Regions from separate parts of the Rahnella sp. 1L-D-7-B-C2 genome, predicted to be linked through region 3. Evidence: predicted binding sites of a transcription regulator. Region 3 holds the regulator's gene; each other region holds the start of a gene.

Region 1 (4,176 bases), on a different contig from region 3:
TCAGCGGTGAGCAACCCGATACAGTAATTCTCATCGGTAGCGCTGGCGGAATAGGTGATGAAAATCTTATCGCCATGAGTTATCACCGCAGGTCCTTCGTTCACCCAAAAGCCGATAATTTCCCAGTCCAGTTCAGGTTTACTGAGCATCACCGGCGGCGATTTTAGCGTCCACGGATTTTCCATTTCGGCAATGTACAGATTGGAGTTGCCGCGGATAGCCGGGTCTTTCTGCGCCCACAGGTAATAGCTTTTTCCCTGATGCTCGAAATGCGTGGCATCAAGTGAAAAACTGTCGATCGGTGTTTGGACCTGCCCCTTTTCGATCCATTTTCCCCTTAGCGGATCGGCATCTTCACACACCAGCGCATACATACGGTGCTGAAACAGTCCGTCCTTAATCTCCTGCGACGGCGCGGCAGCGTAGTAAATCACCCATTTTCCGTCGATGAAATGCAGCTCCGGTGCCCAGATAAGTGCGCTCATCGGGCCGCTGTCGGGTTTGTGCCAGACGATTTTTACCGGCGTATCAGCAAGACCGGTCAGCGTTTTTGAGCGGCGGATTTCCAGCCGGTCATATTCCGGCACCGAGGCGATAAAATAATAATACCCATCGTTGTCCAGCCAGATATGCGGATCAGCACGTTGTTCGATGAGCGGGTTTGGGTAATTACTCATGTTTTAGCTCCTTGCTGTGAAGCGGGAGGGTGCCCGCGTCAGGTGCATTTTTCGTGTCGTGGTATTCATTCAGCTCGCGGTAATTGCGGCGGCGGATTTCCAGATCTGACTGGATGGTGCGCATCATTTCCCGGTCGACTTTCAGTAAGCGTACAACGCCTGCGGTGATGAGATAGCCAATGCCGGGGATAACCGTGAATAACAATACAATCCCGTTGATGGCGTGATCACTCTGGCGCGCCGCGCCGGCGTCGTAGCCATAGCCAGAAAGCAGGAAGCCAACCATTGCCCCTGCCACGGCGAGACCGCATTTCAGGAAGAACAGATTACCGGAGAAGCTGATGCCGGTGATGCGTTTGCCGGTTTTCCATTCGCCGTAGTCATCCACGTCGGCCATTAATGACCAGTGCAGCGGAGAAGGAAGCTGATGCATGATGTTCAGGACGAAGTAGGCGACCAGAATCAGCGTCGTGGCATGCGGATCAAGGAAATAGAAGCCGCAGGAGAAAATGGTCAGGATAATGTTGGCCCAGAAGAACACTTTAAGTTTACAGAATTTATCGGTCAGCGGCTTCGCCAGCGCGCTGCCAATCATCATGCCCACCACGCCGAGGCTGATGAACATGCTGGCGAACGAGGTAGATTTCTCCATCACCCAGGTGACGTAATACATCGTTGCCGCCATACGGATAAAGCCCGGGCAGACGTTGCAGAAGGTCAGCAGCAGAATGCGCACCCACTGGTCGTTTTTCCAGATGTCTTTCAGGTCAGATTTCAGCGCATGTTTAGACGGCACCGCAGGCTGGATACGTTCTTTCACGAAGCTGAAACAGAACAGGAACATGAACAGCGCAATGATCGCCATCACGCCCATCGACATCTGGTAGCCCTTGGCTTTGTCCGCACCGCCAAACCAGTCGGCCATTGGCAGTAATGTAGAAGACAAGATCAGCGTCGCGATCCCCACCATAAAGAAGCGATAAGACTGGCAGGCGACACGTTCGTGCGGATCCGCTGTGATAACGCCGCCCAGCGAGCAGTAAGGGATGTTAATAGCCGTGTAGGTTAGTGACATCAGGAAGTAGGTGACAAAGGCATAGATAACCTTGCTGTTGTAGGTCCACTCCGGCGTCGTGAACATCAGCACGCTGAACAGGACGTAAGGCACCGATATCCATAACAAATAGGGGCGGAACCGACCCCAGCGGGTAGTCGTACGGTCGGCAATCGCGCCCATGATCGGGTCAGTGACGGCGTCGATCACACGCACCGACAGCAGTAATACACCGACCAGCGCCGGGGCAAGGCCGAAAACGTCGGTATAAAAGTAATTAAGAAACAGCATGATGGCGCCGCCAATCATGTTGCATCCCGCGTCCCCCATGCCGTACGCCACTTTCTCTTTGAATGACAGCGCGCCTTCCTTCATGGATGTTCTCTCCGGCTATTGGTTAAAAAGAGTGATGTTACGAAACTGTTTGTTAGTAAAGAGTATTGGCGCGGTAGGGGCTGAGGAGTCAGGAGGTAAGAGTCATGAAGATGGACGTTTTAGTCATGCTGGGCAAAGTGTGACCCAGATAACAAAGCGCCCCGGCCAGGAAATCGGACCGGGGCGCTTAAGAGTTTAAGCCTTTAACAACTCTGACTTAATTTCAGGCTTTAACGGACTTTCCGCTTTGCTGATTTTTGACCCAGTACCCGAGGCCCAGAATCACCAGCCAGACAGGGATAAGCCATACGGAAATGGCCATGCCTGGTGTGATCGCCATAATCACCAGAATCGCTGCCATGAACAGCAAGCAAATATAGTTACCCACCGGATACAGCAACGCCTTGAACTTGGTATCGATCCCTTCGCGGCGCATCGCCTGACGGAATTTCATGTGCGCGAGGCTTATCATCGCCCAGTTGATGACCAGTGCAGAAACCACCAGCGCCATCAGCAGCCCGAAAGCTTCGCCCGGCATCAGATAGTTAATCAGTACACAGAGCGCCGTAGTGGCCGCAGAGACCATAATAGAGGCGACCGGCACACCACGTTTGTCGACATTCAGCAGTGCTTTTGGTGCATTACCTTGCTGAGCCAGACCAAACAGCATACGGCTGTTGCAGTACACGCAGCTGTTATAGACCGACAGTGCAGCAGTCAGGATCACCACGTTGAGGGCGTTTGCCACCAGCGCATCACCCAGATCATGGAAGATCAGAACGAACGGGCTGGTGTCCGGCCCTACGCGGGTCCACGGCATCAGGGAAAGCAAGACAGCCAGTGAGCCCACATAGAAAATCAGGATACGGTAAATAACCTGATTGGTGGCTTTAGGAATGCTTATCTCCGGGTTATCGGCTTCTGCGGCGGTGATACCCACCAGCTCCAGCCCCCCAAATGAGAACATGATGATAGCCATCATCATTACCAGCCCGGTCATGCCATGGGGCAGGAAGCCACCTTGCTCCCAGAGGTTACGTACTGTCGCCTGCGGACCAGCAGTGTCGCTGAACAGCAACCAGCCCCCGAAGAGGATCATGGCCACTACCGCGACGACCTTGATGATTGCAAACCAGAACTCCATCTCACCAAAGACTTTAACGTTGGTCAGGTTGATGGCGTTGATCAGCACGAAGAACACAGCCGCAGAAGCCCAGGTTGGGATCTCCGGATACCAGAATTGAATATATTTACCGACGGCGGTCAGCTCTGCCATTGCCACCAGCACGTACAGCACCCAGTAGTTCCAGCCAGAAGCAAAACCGGCAAAGCCACCCCAGTATTTATAGGCGAAATGGCTGAAAGAACCGGCGACCGGCTCTGCAACGACCATTTCCCCGAGCTGGCGCATAATCAAGAATGCGATAAACCCGGCAATAGCGTAGCCAAGAATAATCCCCGGCCCCGCAGACTGAATAACGGAGGCGCTGCCCAGAAACAGGCCTGTTCCGACTGCCCCACCTAACGCGATTAACTGAATGTGGCGGTTTTTCAGACCGCGCTTCAGCTCATCGCCATGTTGTTTATCAACCATTTACCTGTCCTCTGTCATTGGGGCAAAACCCATAGCATTCTGCGTGTTAGAAAGAATGTAAGGCGATAATTACACTTTTTGTATTTAATTATTTACGGCTGGATTGTGCCTAAAAATCAGCATCATCTACCGTTCGGGCAAGAATAGTGTTATGCGAAAAAGTTTGCACCTGATTTATGCATCATCTGCATAACAAATAACCGAATTAACGGTAAATTTGCTCAGGATCGTAAAAATGTGATCTAAAGCGTGGAAAAAAAGGAGAATGCTAAAAAGTTGTTAAATTGTGCGAGGTCGACGCATTTACTGGGTAGCCATATGGACACAAGGTGAATACTTTGTTACTTTACGGCCACGTTTTTTAAATTGGTATTACCAATTGACTCCGGCAACTTACAGAGTCGCTACTCGCAGAGAACAGCACAGATATGGCTTACAGCAAAATCCGCCAGCCTAAGTTATCCGATGTGATCGAG
Region 2 (4,176 bases), on a different contig from region 3:
TGGTCGCCTGCGGCTGGGTGTAAATGCGGTCAGTCTGACCGGAGAAGGTCAGATCTCCAGTTTCCTGCTTGGCTTTCGCGCCGTCGACTTTATCGATGAAGCTGCCGCCCAGGCCTTTAATGCTGACATCTGCGATATCGCCGATGTTGAAATAAGTGTGCAGGGCGCTGTTCGCCTCGAAGTCACCGGTGGACTCCAGTTCAATATGGCAGATTTCACCCAACGTAAACCGTGCGGTGAGCGTGAAATCATGCGGCCAGAGTGCCAGTGTTTCTTCTGAACTTTTCAGCGTCAGCGTTAATACCACGCCCTGATCGTTTTCTTTGTGATCAGTCAGTTCCCACGGCATGTTACGTGCGAAACCATGCGAAGGTTTACCGGCAGGACCAAACCACGGCCAGCAAATTGGGATACCGCCACGGATTGCCACGCCTTCTTTGAATGCGCTGGCGCTGCTCATCCATAAAACAGGTTCCTCGCCTTCAGGCTGCCATGTCAACAGATGCGCGCCCTGTAAGGCAACGGCTGCACGAACTTTAGGATGAGAAACCACAATCACCGGGAGTTCATCTTTTTGACGCTGGCTGATGGTGGTTGAGATTTGGTTTACAACGGGTAGGGAAAAGAGTTGCTCGATCATTATCTGGTGTCCTGTTGATTTTATATCGGGTAGATAAATAATTACGATGATAAGAACCAAGACTACAGATGAACCAAAGCTTTAAGATTGATCGCACTCATGTGCCTGATAAAAAAGTGCATCTGACAGAAAGCAAAAGGGCGACTCGCGTCGCCCTTTAATCAGTTCATCAACATTGCCAATTACTTGGAAACGTGAGAAATCAGATCCAATACTTTGTTAGAGTAGCCAGTTTCGTTGTCGTACCAGGAAACCAGTTTCACAAAGTTGTCGTTCAGAGCGATACCTGCTTTAGCATCAAATACTGAAGTCAGTTTTTCGCCGTTGAAGTCGGTAGATACGACGTCGTCTTCGGTGTAACCCAGAACGCCTTTCAGATCGCCTGCTTCAGAAGCTGCTTTGATTACTGCGCAGATTTCTTTGTAGGTTGCTGGTTTTTCCAGACGTGCAGTCAGGTCAACAACGGAAACGTTAGGGGTAGGAACGCGGAACGCCATACCAGTCAGTTTACCGTTCAGAGCTGGGATTACTTTACCCACTGCTTTAGCGGCACCGGTAGAAGAAGGGATGATGTTCTGGGATGCGCCGCGGCCGCCGCGCCAGTCTTTGTGAGACGGGCCATCGACAGTTTTCTGAGTAGCGGTAGTTGCATGAACAGTGGTCATCAGCGCTTCAACGATACCGAAGTTGTCGTTGATCACTTTTGCCAGTGGTGCCAGGCAGTTAGTGGTGCAAGAAGCGTTAGAAACGATTTCCTGGCCAGCGTATTCTTTATGGTTCACACCCATAACGAACATAGGGGTGTCATCTTTAGATGGACCAGTCAGAACAACTTTCTTAGCGCCAGCAGTGATGTGCTTACGTGCAGTCGCGTCGTCCAGGAACAGGCCAGTTGCTTCAGCAACAACATCAACGTTAACTTCATTCCATTTCAGGTTAGCTGGATCACGCTCAGCGGTAACACGGATGGTTTTGCCGTTAACAACCAGGTGACCGTCTTTCACTTCTACGGTACCGTTGAAACGACCATGAGTTGAGTCGTACTTCAGCATGTATGCCATGTATTCTGCGTCTAACAGATCGTTGATTGCTACGATCTCGATGTCAGAACGTTCTTGAGCAGCACGGAAAACAATGCGACCGATACGGCCAAAACCGTTGATACCTACTTTGATAGTCATATATTCCACCAGCTATTTTTTTAGTGAATAAAAGGTTGGTTGTAAAATTACAAAAACCTTGCTGAGCGTCAAGCGGAATCGTGTCAATTATTGCTGTAAGTCAAAGGGACGACCTACTTTTGTTCGCTAATTGCACGTTCCGTTTTTTTAATCGGCTCACAACCACATGGGGGCGAAAAACAGAATATAAAGAGTCGGAACATCAGGAGTGTGATCGCCATCACAAGTTGGAGCTGGCTAACGCTGATGCCCTACAGTTTAGGACAAAACAGACAGATTCGTTGTTAATTTTTTGTTATTATAAACTGTTATTTTAGTTGATTTTTCTATTCGTCAGAGAACGAAAATTATGAGCAATGAACCTGAATCCTCTTCCTCACTCGAACAACTTACTGAAATTCAACGTCATGTGACGCAGGAGCACGGTACTGAACCTCCGTACACGGGCAAACTGTTGCATAACAGACGTGAAGGTATTTACCACTGCCTGGTTTGCAACGCGCGCTTGTTCTACTCAGATACCAAATACGATTCCGGATGCGGCTGGCCCAGCTTCTATCAGCCAGTGCATCATTATGCGATCAAATACCTGACGGATAACACCCATGGCATGGCGCGTGTGGAAATTCGTTGTTCTAATTGCGAAGCGCATTTAGGTCACGTTTTTCCGGATGGTCCGCAGCCAACCGGTGAGCGTTATTGCGTGAATTCTGCATCGATGAGTTTTATCGATGGCGAAAATGGCAATAAAACTGCAGGCTAAATGCAGCAGCTGTAGTGCGTAATTTTACCGACAAAATCGATTCAGCAATTATTCAAAACACCTTGAATAATTGCTGCGAGCAAGGGGTAGCAGATGGAAATTAACCAACTCATTGATGTGATGACGCCGGAAATCTATGCGCGTCTGGCACTGGCAGTAGAACTGGGCAAATGGCCCGACGGCGTTGCACTGACCCCGGAACAAAAAGAACATAGCCTGCAGGCGGTGATGTTGTACCAGTCGCGTCATAACGTTGATGCTCAACATATGAGCATTGGCACCGACGGACAAATCGTCACCAAAAGTAAGCAGGAACTGAAGCAGCAGTTTGTGCAAGAGACACTGATCCGGCTAAGACCGGAGTGATCTTCGGTTTTCGTTACCTATGAAAAAGGCGCTCAATAGCGCCTTTTTTAACATTAAAAATCAGTGATGACTTACCCCAACACTGCTGCTGAGGTACTCACTTTCGCGCCCGCCAGTTGCATCGCCTTTATGGCTTCATCACTGTCCTGCGGTGCCAGATTCACGCCACGACAGCCGTCGGTGAGCAGGGTAACTTTATATCCCTGCGCCAGCGCGTCGAGTACGGTGAATTTCACACAGTAATCCGTCGCGAGACCCATGACGTAGAGATGGGTGATCTTAGCGGCTTTCAGCCAGTCATTGAGCATGGTAGCGGCAAGATGCCCGTTGTCATAAAACGCGCTGTAGCTGTCGATATCCATATTCGTGCCTTTTTGCACCACGAAATCCAGACGTTTTGTTTCCAACGCCGGATGAAACTCGGCGCCGGGTTCATTCTGCACGCAGTGCACCGGCCACCAGACCTGCTGCAGTCCGTTCAGCTCGCCGACGGTCCAGGCTTCAGTATGGGAATTTGCCGCAAAGCTGCGATGTTTGGCGGGGTGCCAGTCCTGTGACGCCACGACGGCGACATCCTTTTTCTTACACCACGCCATCATTTGATTAGCGATCGTAATCGTGGCGTCACCCTCAGCGACGGCTAGCGCGCCGCCCTGACAAAAATCATTTTGCAGATCGACCAGCAACAATGCAGATTTCATATTGACCCTTATTCGGTGAGCTCGCCGCGCAGGTTTTTCTGCATCAGTTCGCGGATTTCTTCCGGCGTGTGCGATTGGCTAAGCAGATAATGCAGCTTTGTCAGCGCGGCCTCGACGGTCATATCAAAACCGCTGATCACGCCGGAATGCGCCAGCGCGTTGCCGGTGGCATATCCGCCCATGTTCACGCGCCCCGAAATACATTGCGTCAGGTTTACCACCACAATGCCACGCTCAGACGCGTCTTTCAGCACTTTCAGCAAATCCCCTTTTTGCGGTGCGTTGCCGACGCCGTAAGAGCGCAGGATCAACGCTTTCACCGGCTGCATCAGGAAGTTCTGTACTACTTCGGCGGAAATCCCCGGATAAATCGTCACCACGCCAATCGGCTGTGGCGTGATGTTATGCACGATGAGTCTGGCGGCAGGGTCGACAGTCAATGACGGCGTGGAAAGGCGGCGGATGTGGATCCCGGCTTCCAGCAGCGGCGTCAGGTTCGGCGAGGCGAATGCATCGAAACCGTCG
Region 3 (4,176 bases):
CTGCTTTAAAGGAACTTGAAAGGGGACTCCCCCTTCACGCCTTCCGCGTCAACCAGATCCCATGATGCGGTCTCTGTTTCCACGCCAGTGAAGAAATCGTATGCATGACGCTCAGATGTGAAATCACACGCCGCAGGTGGCGCTCCATCTCGGTCAGCGGCATATCAGGGTGCAATTCCGGCGCGTTGATTAGCTGAGCCTCGCTGCTCGGACCGTCGTAGATCAGTCGCTGCTGGCAGCTTTGCAGCGCGATTTCACTAGTCTGCAAATACTCCGTCGCCAGAGCCTCCGGCAGCATGTAATGCTCGCGCGCCAAAATGGTCATCGCGTTGATGTGCTCTACCACGAACTGACTGTGCGTCACCCACAAACGCATATCTGCCAGATAATGCGAGTTAAACCCCGGTTCCTGCATCGCCTGATTCAGCGAGGTGAACAGCTTGTTGTGCGCCTGATTGACCTGCATACGGGCGTAGGCCAGTTTTACGGCGTCTGGATTATCTTGCAGGAGTAACCGGATCGCTTCCTGATCGGTTTCCAGCGCCTGATGGGCATTTTGCCGCAACAATCCGCTTTGCCACTGCGGCCACAGCCAGATGGTGCCGCCGAAAGCCAGTGCACAGCCGATGAGCGTATCGATCAGCCGTGGCACCAGGAAATGTACGCCATTCATCGCCAGCAGTTGCAGGGTGTAGACCGCCGTGACCGTCATCCCGACCATCGCCAGCCCGTAGTTTTTACGCAGCACCGTGTATGACATCAGGGTGATCACCAGCATGCAGAACAGCGTGATGCCCTCCGGCAGCTCCAGTTTCAGCAATCCGGCGGCGATCAGCAATCCGGCGAGTGTGCCGAGCGCACGGTGCTGGATCCTCACGCGGGTGGCGTTATAGCCGTTCTGGCTGACCAGCATGATGGTCAGTAAAATCCAGTAAGGTTTTGGCAGATTGAAGAACAGACCGAGGCTGCTGCCGATGGCCAGAATGATGCCTAGTCGCGTGGCATTACGCAGGGCGATGGACTTGAAAGACAGATAGCTTTTCAGTGCTGGCCAGAAAGGCAGACGTGGCTGAGAGTTCATCAGATCACGGCGGTACAGCGGGCGCTGAGTACGCAACAGGCGCGCAATGCGGCTGAAGTGGTAATAGCAAAACTGGCCGACCGGATTATCCGGGTTGCGCGCGGCGATTTTTTCCAGCGCCGCCAGCTCGTTCGCCATCGTGAAACGTTCGGAAAGCCGGTGATAAAGAATATCGTCGGCAATCACGCGTAGCCTGGCGGAAATCACCTGCGCATTGCGGCGGATCACCGCCTCGGCATGGCTTTCTTCCACCAGCTTTTGCACTTCTTCCGGCTGATGCAGGCTGACCGTGATGTGCTCTTGTAAATCGAGCGCCACCTGAAAACGCTGGAACAGCCGTTTGTGGTGATGATGTCCGTGCTGCGGCAGCATGTGCAACTGCTGATAGAGCAGGGCGATAAGATCGATGACCTGCTGCTGACGCTCAAGCAGCGGCGGTAAAGCGGTTTCGGGATCAGTATGCTGCGTCAGCAAGCTGTATTTGGCTTCGAAATAATCAGCCAGTTGCAGATACAGCTGGCTGAGGGTTTCACGCATCGGCTGTTCTTTAGAGATACGAAACCACGCCCAGTTGAACAGCCCGTACCAGGCCGTGCCTGCGGCGAACAGCGCGGGTGCCTGCCACATCGGCCTGATGCCGACCATGCTCAGGGTAAAGATGGTCGCCACCAGCGCGCCGGGCAACAGACGCGCGTGCAGCGGGCTGATTTCACCGGTGACGCCGAGCAGTAAGGCGAGAGAGAGCATGATGAGCGGTAGCGGGATGTGCCAGTTTTCCAGCATCAGTTGCAGCAAAATACTGCTCACCGCAAACAGCGAGCCACCGATGATCAGACGTTTGAAGAAGCGTTTGTGCGGCGTATCGAGACCGGCGACGTTACAACAGGCGGGGCAGAGGGAGAACAGCAACCCCATTTGCAGATTACCGAACAGCCAGCACAGGCCGACCGGCAAACATAACACCAGCGTCTGGCGCAGTGCGTAATTCACTTCGGGGTGATAAAACAGCCTTCGCCATAGCGTCATAACTGAAGCTTAGCCCATAAAAAAGGCGCGACAGTAAGCTGCCGCGCCTATTTTTGAGGGATTAACGTGTGCCGTAGACGACAATCGTTTTACCGTGTGCGGAGATCAGGCTCTGATCTTCCAGCATTTTAAGAATGCGGCCGACGGTTTCACGGGAGCAACCGACGATCTGACCGATTTCCTGGCGGGTGATTTTAATCTGCATCCCGTCCGGGTGGGTCATTGCATCTGGCTGTTTGGCCAGATTCAGCAAGGTTTGAGCGATACGGCCCGTTACGTCGAGGAAAGCGAGGTTACCGACTTTCTCAGACGTCATTTGCAGACGGTTTGCCATCTGCGCGGAGAGGCGCATCAGAATGTCCGGGTTAACCTGAATCAGCTGGCGGAATTTTTTATAAGAAATTTCAGCCACTTCACAGGCAGTTTTAGCACGTACCCAGGCACTGCGTTCCTGACCTTCTTCGAAGAGTCCCAGCTCGCCGATGAAGTCACCTTGGTTAAGGTAGGAAAGTATCATCTCTTTGCCTTCTTCATCTTTAATCAGGACGGCAACCGACCCTTTCACGATGTAGTAAAGCGTTTCGGCTTTTTCACCTTGGTGAATCAGCGTACTTTTAGAAGGATACTTATGTATATGACAGTGAGACAGGAACCATTCAAGAGTCGGGTCTGTTTGTGGCTTGCCGAGAACCATTTGCTATTATCCTCTGTTATTATCGCTGCCCAAAATCACAGGGCTCAGAGTTCCCTGTACGGCGTCTGAATATTAATGCGCCCTTTCAGCATATAGCTCCCCAGAAATGCTGCAAGCGGATGTCGGAGTGAAACCGGCTATATATTGCCGTTATCACCTTGGGTTCTGTTCTTAAACCACGAAAACCGTCACCGCAATTTGCTGGAAAGTATGTTTCGGCTTTGTTTGTAACACAGGTTTGCAATGCTGTCTTGTGTTGTCTCGCTTCAGCATGATGGCGATCGGGTTACGTTGCCAGTTTTTAGGTGAAAGGGTAGTCTGGGGGGAAAATTTGATTCTTAAGAGCGCCGGGAGATAAGCAAATGCACGCACGCGTAAAATGGGTGGAAGGTCTGACGTTTTTAGGTGAATCCGCGTCAGGTCATCAGGTTTTAATGGATGGCAATGCGGGCGATAAAGCCCCCAGCCCGATGGAAATGTTACTGATGTCTGCGGGCGGTTGCAGCGCGATCGACGTGGTGTCGATTTTGCAAAAAGGCCGCAATGACGTCCGGGATTGTGAAGTAAAATTGACTTCAGAGCGTCGCGAAGAAGCGCCGCGTCTGTTCACGCACATCAATCTGCACTTTATCGTCACCGGCAAAGATCTGACCGATAAGATCGTCGAACGCGCCGTCAGCCTTTCTGCCGAGAAATATTGTTCTGTTTCTCTGATGCTGGGCAAAGCCGCGACGATCACCCACAGTTTTGAAGTGATTGAAGCCGAATAGGTCACGACCAGTCATACGACTGGCACTGATGGCGCAGTAAATCCAAAAACCGCCGCGCGGCAAACGTCAGCGGCGATTTTTGCGAATAGAGCACACAGTATTCCGCCTGCGGCAGAGTGTCGATTTTCAGCAGGCACAACGGGTCCTGCAAACCGAACGGCGCCCGCATCGCCCGCGCCACGACGGTCAGATAATCCGACTGCAATACCATATTCAGCCCGCACACTACCGAATCGGTGCGCACCGGCGTTTCACTTCCTGCCAGATAAAAACCGTCCGCCAGCTGTAGCTGCTGGTAGTAACCCATATCCGTTTCCGGCAATACCCAGCGCGCATCCTGCAATTCTTCCAGCCGTGTGGCATTGGCCAGCGGATGACCGCGACGGGCGATAATCCCGAACGGCGCGGTGAACAGCGGTTCGCGCACCAGATCTTCCAGCGGAAATCCCGGCCCGGCGGTACCGACGGCGAAGTCCAGCTTCCCTTCGCGCAGCGCCGGAAGCAGCACCGACAGCTGCCCTTCTTTGATCAGCAATTTTGACTGCGGAAACTGCGTTTTGAATTCCTCATTCAGCGCCGGGAACACCGTCAGTGCCAGCAGCGAT

The links. Region 3 encodes CRP, which controls carbon source genes, mostly activating them, when cyclic AMP is high. Its sites were predicted from a motif close to ATGTGANNNNNNTCACAT; they were not measured.
Region 1: a site for CRP is predicted at 2,244-2,261, ahead of AC0Z7K_RS15215 (glycoside-pentoside-hexuronide (GPH):cation symporter). Genes of this name have one in related genera too.
Region 2: a site for CRP is predicted at 2,030-2,047, ahead of msrB (peptide-methionine (R)-S-oxide reductase MsrB). Genes of this name have one in related genera too.

Annotation. Positions count from the first base shown of each region.
Region 1 is NZ_JBXAVQ010000008.1:194,455-198,630, reverse strand. Features, by position in the region: gene AC0Z7K_RS15220 (glycoside hydrolase family 43 protein) at 1-677, opposite strand, end outside; gene AC0Z7K_RS15215 (glycoside-pentoside-hexuronide (GPH):cation symporter) at 670-2,106, opposite strand; gene aroP (aromatic amino acid transporter AroP) at 2,330-3,700, opposite strand; gene pdhR (pyruvate dehydrogenase complex transcriptional repressor PdhR) at 4,129-4,176, shown strand, end outside.
Region 2 is NZ_JBXAVQ010000016.1:382-4,557, forward strand. Features, by position in the region: gene AC0Z7K_RS19570 (D-hexose-6-phosphate mutarotase) at 1-640, opposite strand, end outside; gene gapA (glyceraldehyde-3-phosphate dehydrogenase) at 823-1,821, opposite strand; gene msrB (peptide-methionine (R)-S-oxide reductase MsrB) at 2,171-2,584, shown strand; gene AC0Z7K_RS19585 (YeaC family protein) at 2,678-2,950, shown strand; gene pncA (bifunctional nicotinamidase/pyrazinamidase) at 3,022-3,651, opposite strand; gene ansA (asparaginase) at 3,660-4,176, opposite strand, start outside.
Region 3 is NZ_JBXAVQ010000004.1:347,719-351,894, forward strand. Features, by position in the region: gene AC0Z7K_RS10025 (YccS/YhfK family putative transporter) at 35-2,107, opposite strand; gene crp (cAMP-activated global transcriptional regulator CRP) at 2,169-2,801, opposite strand; gene AC0Z7K_RS10035 (OsmC family protein) at 3,164-3,571, shown strand; gene AC0Z7K_RS10040 (LysR substrate-binding domain-containing protein) at 3,573-4,176, opposite strand, start outside.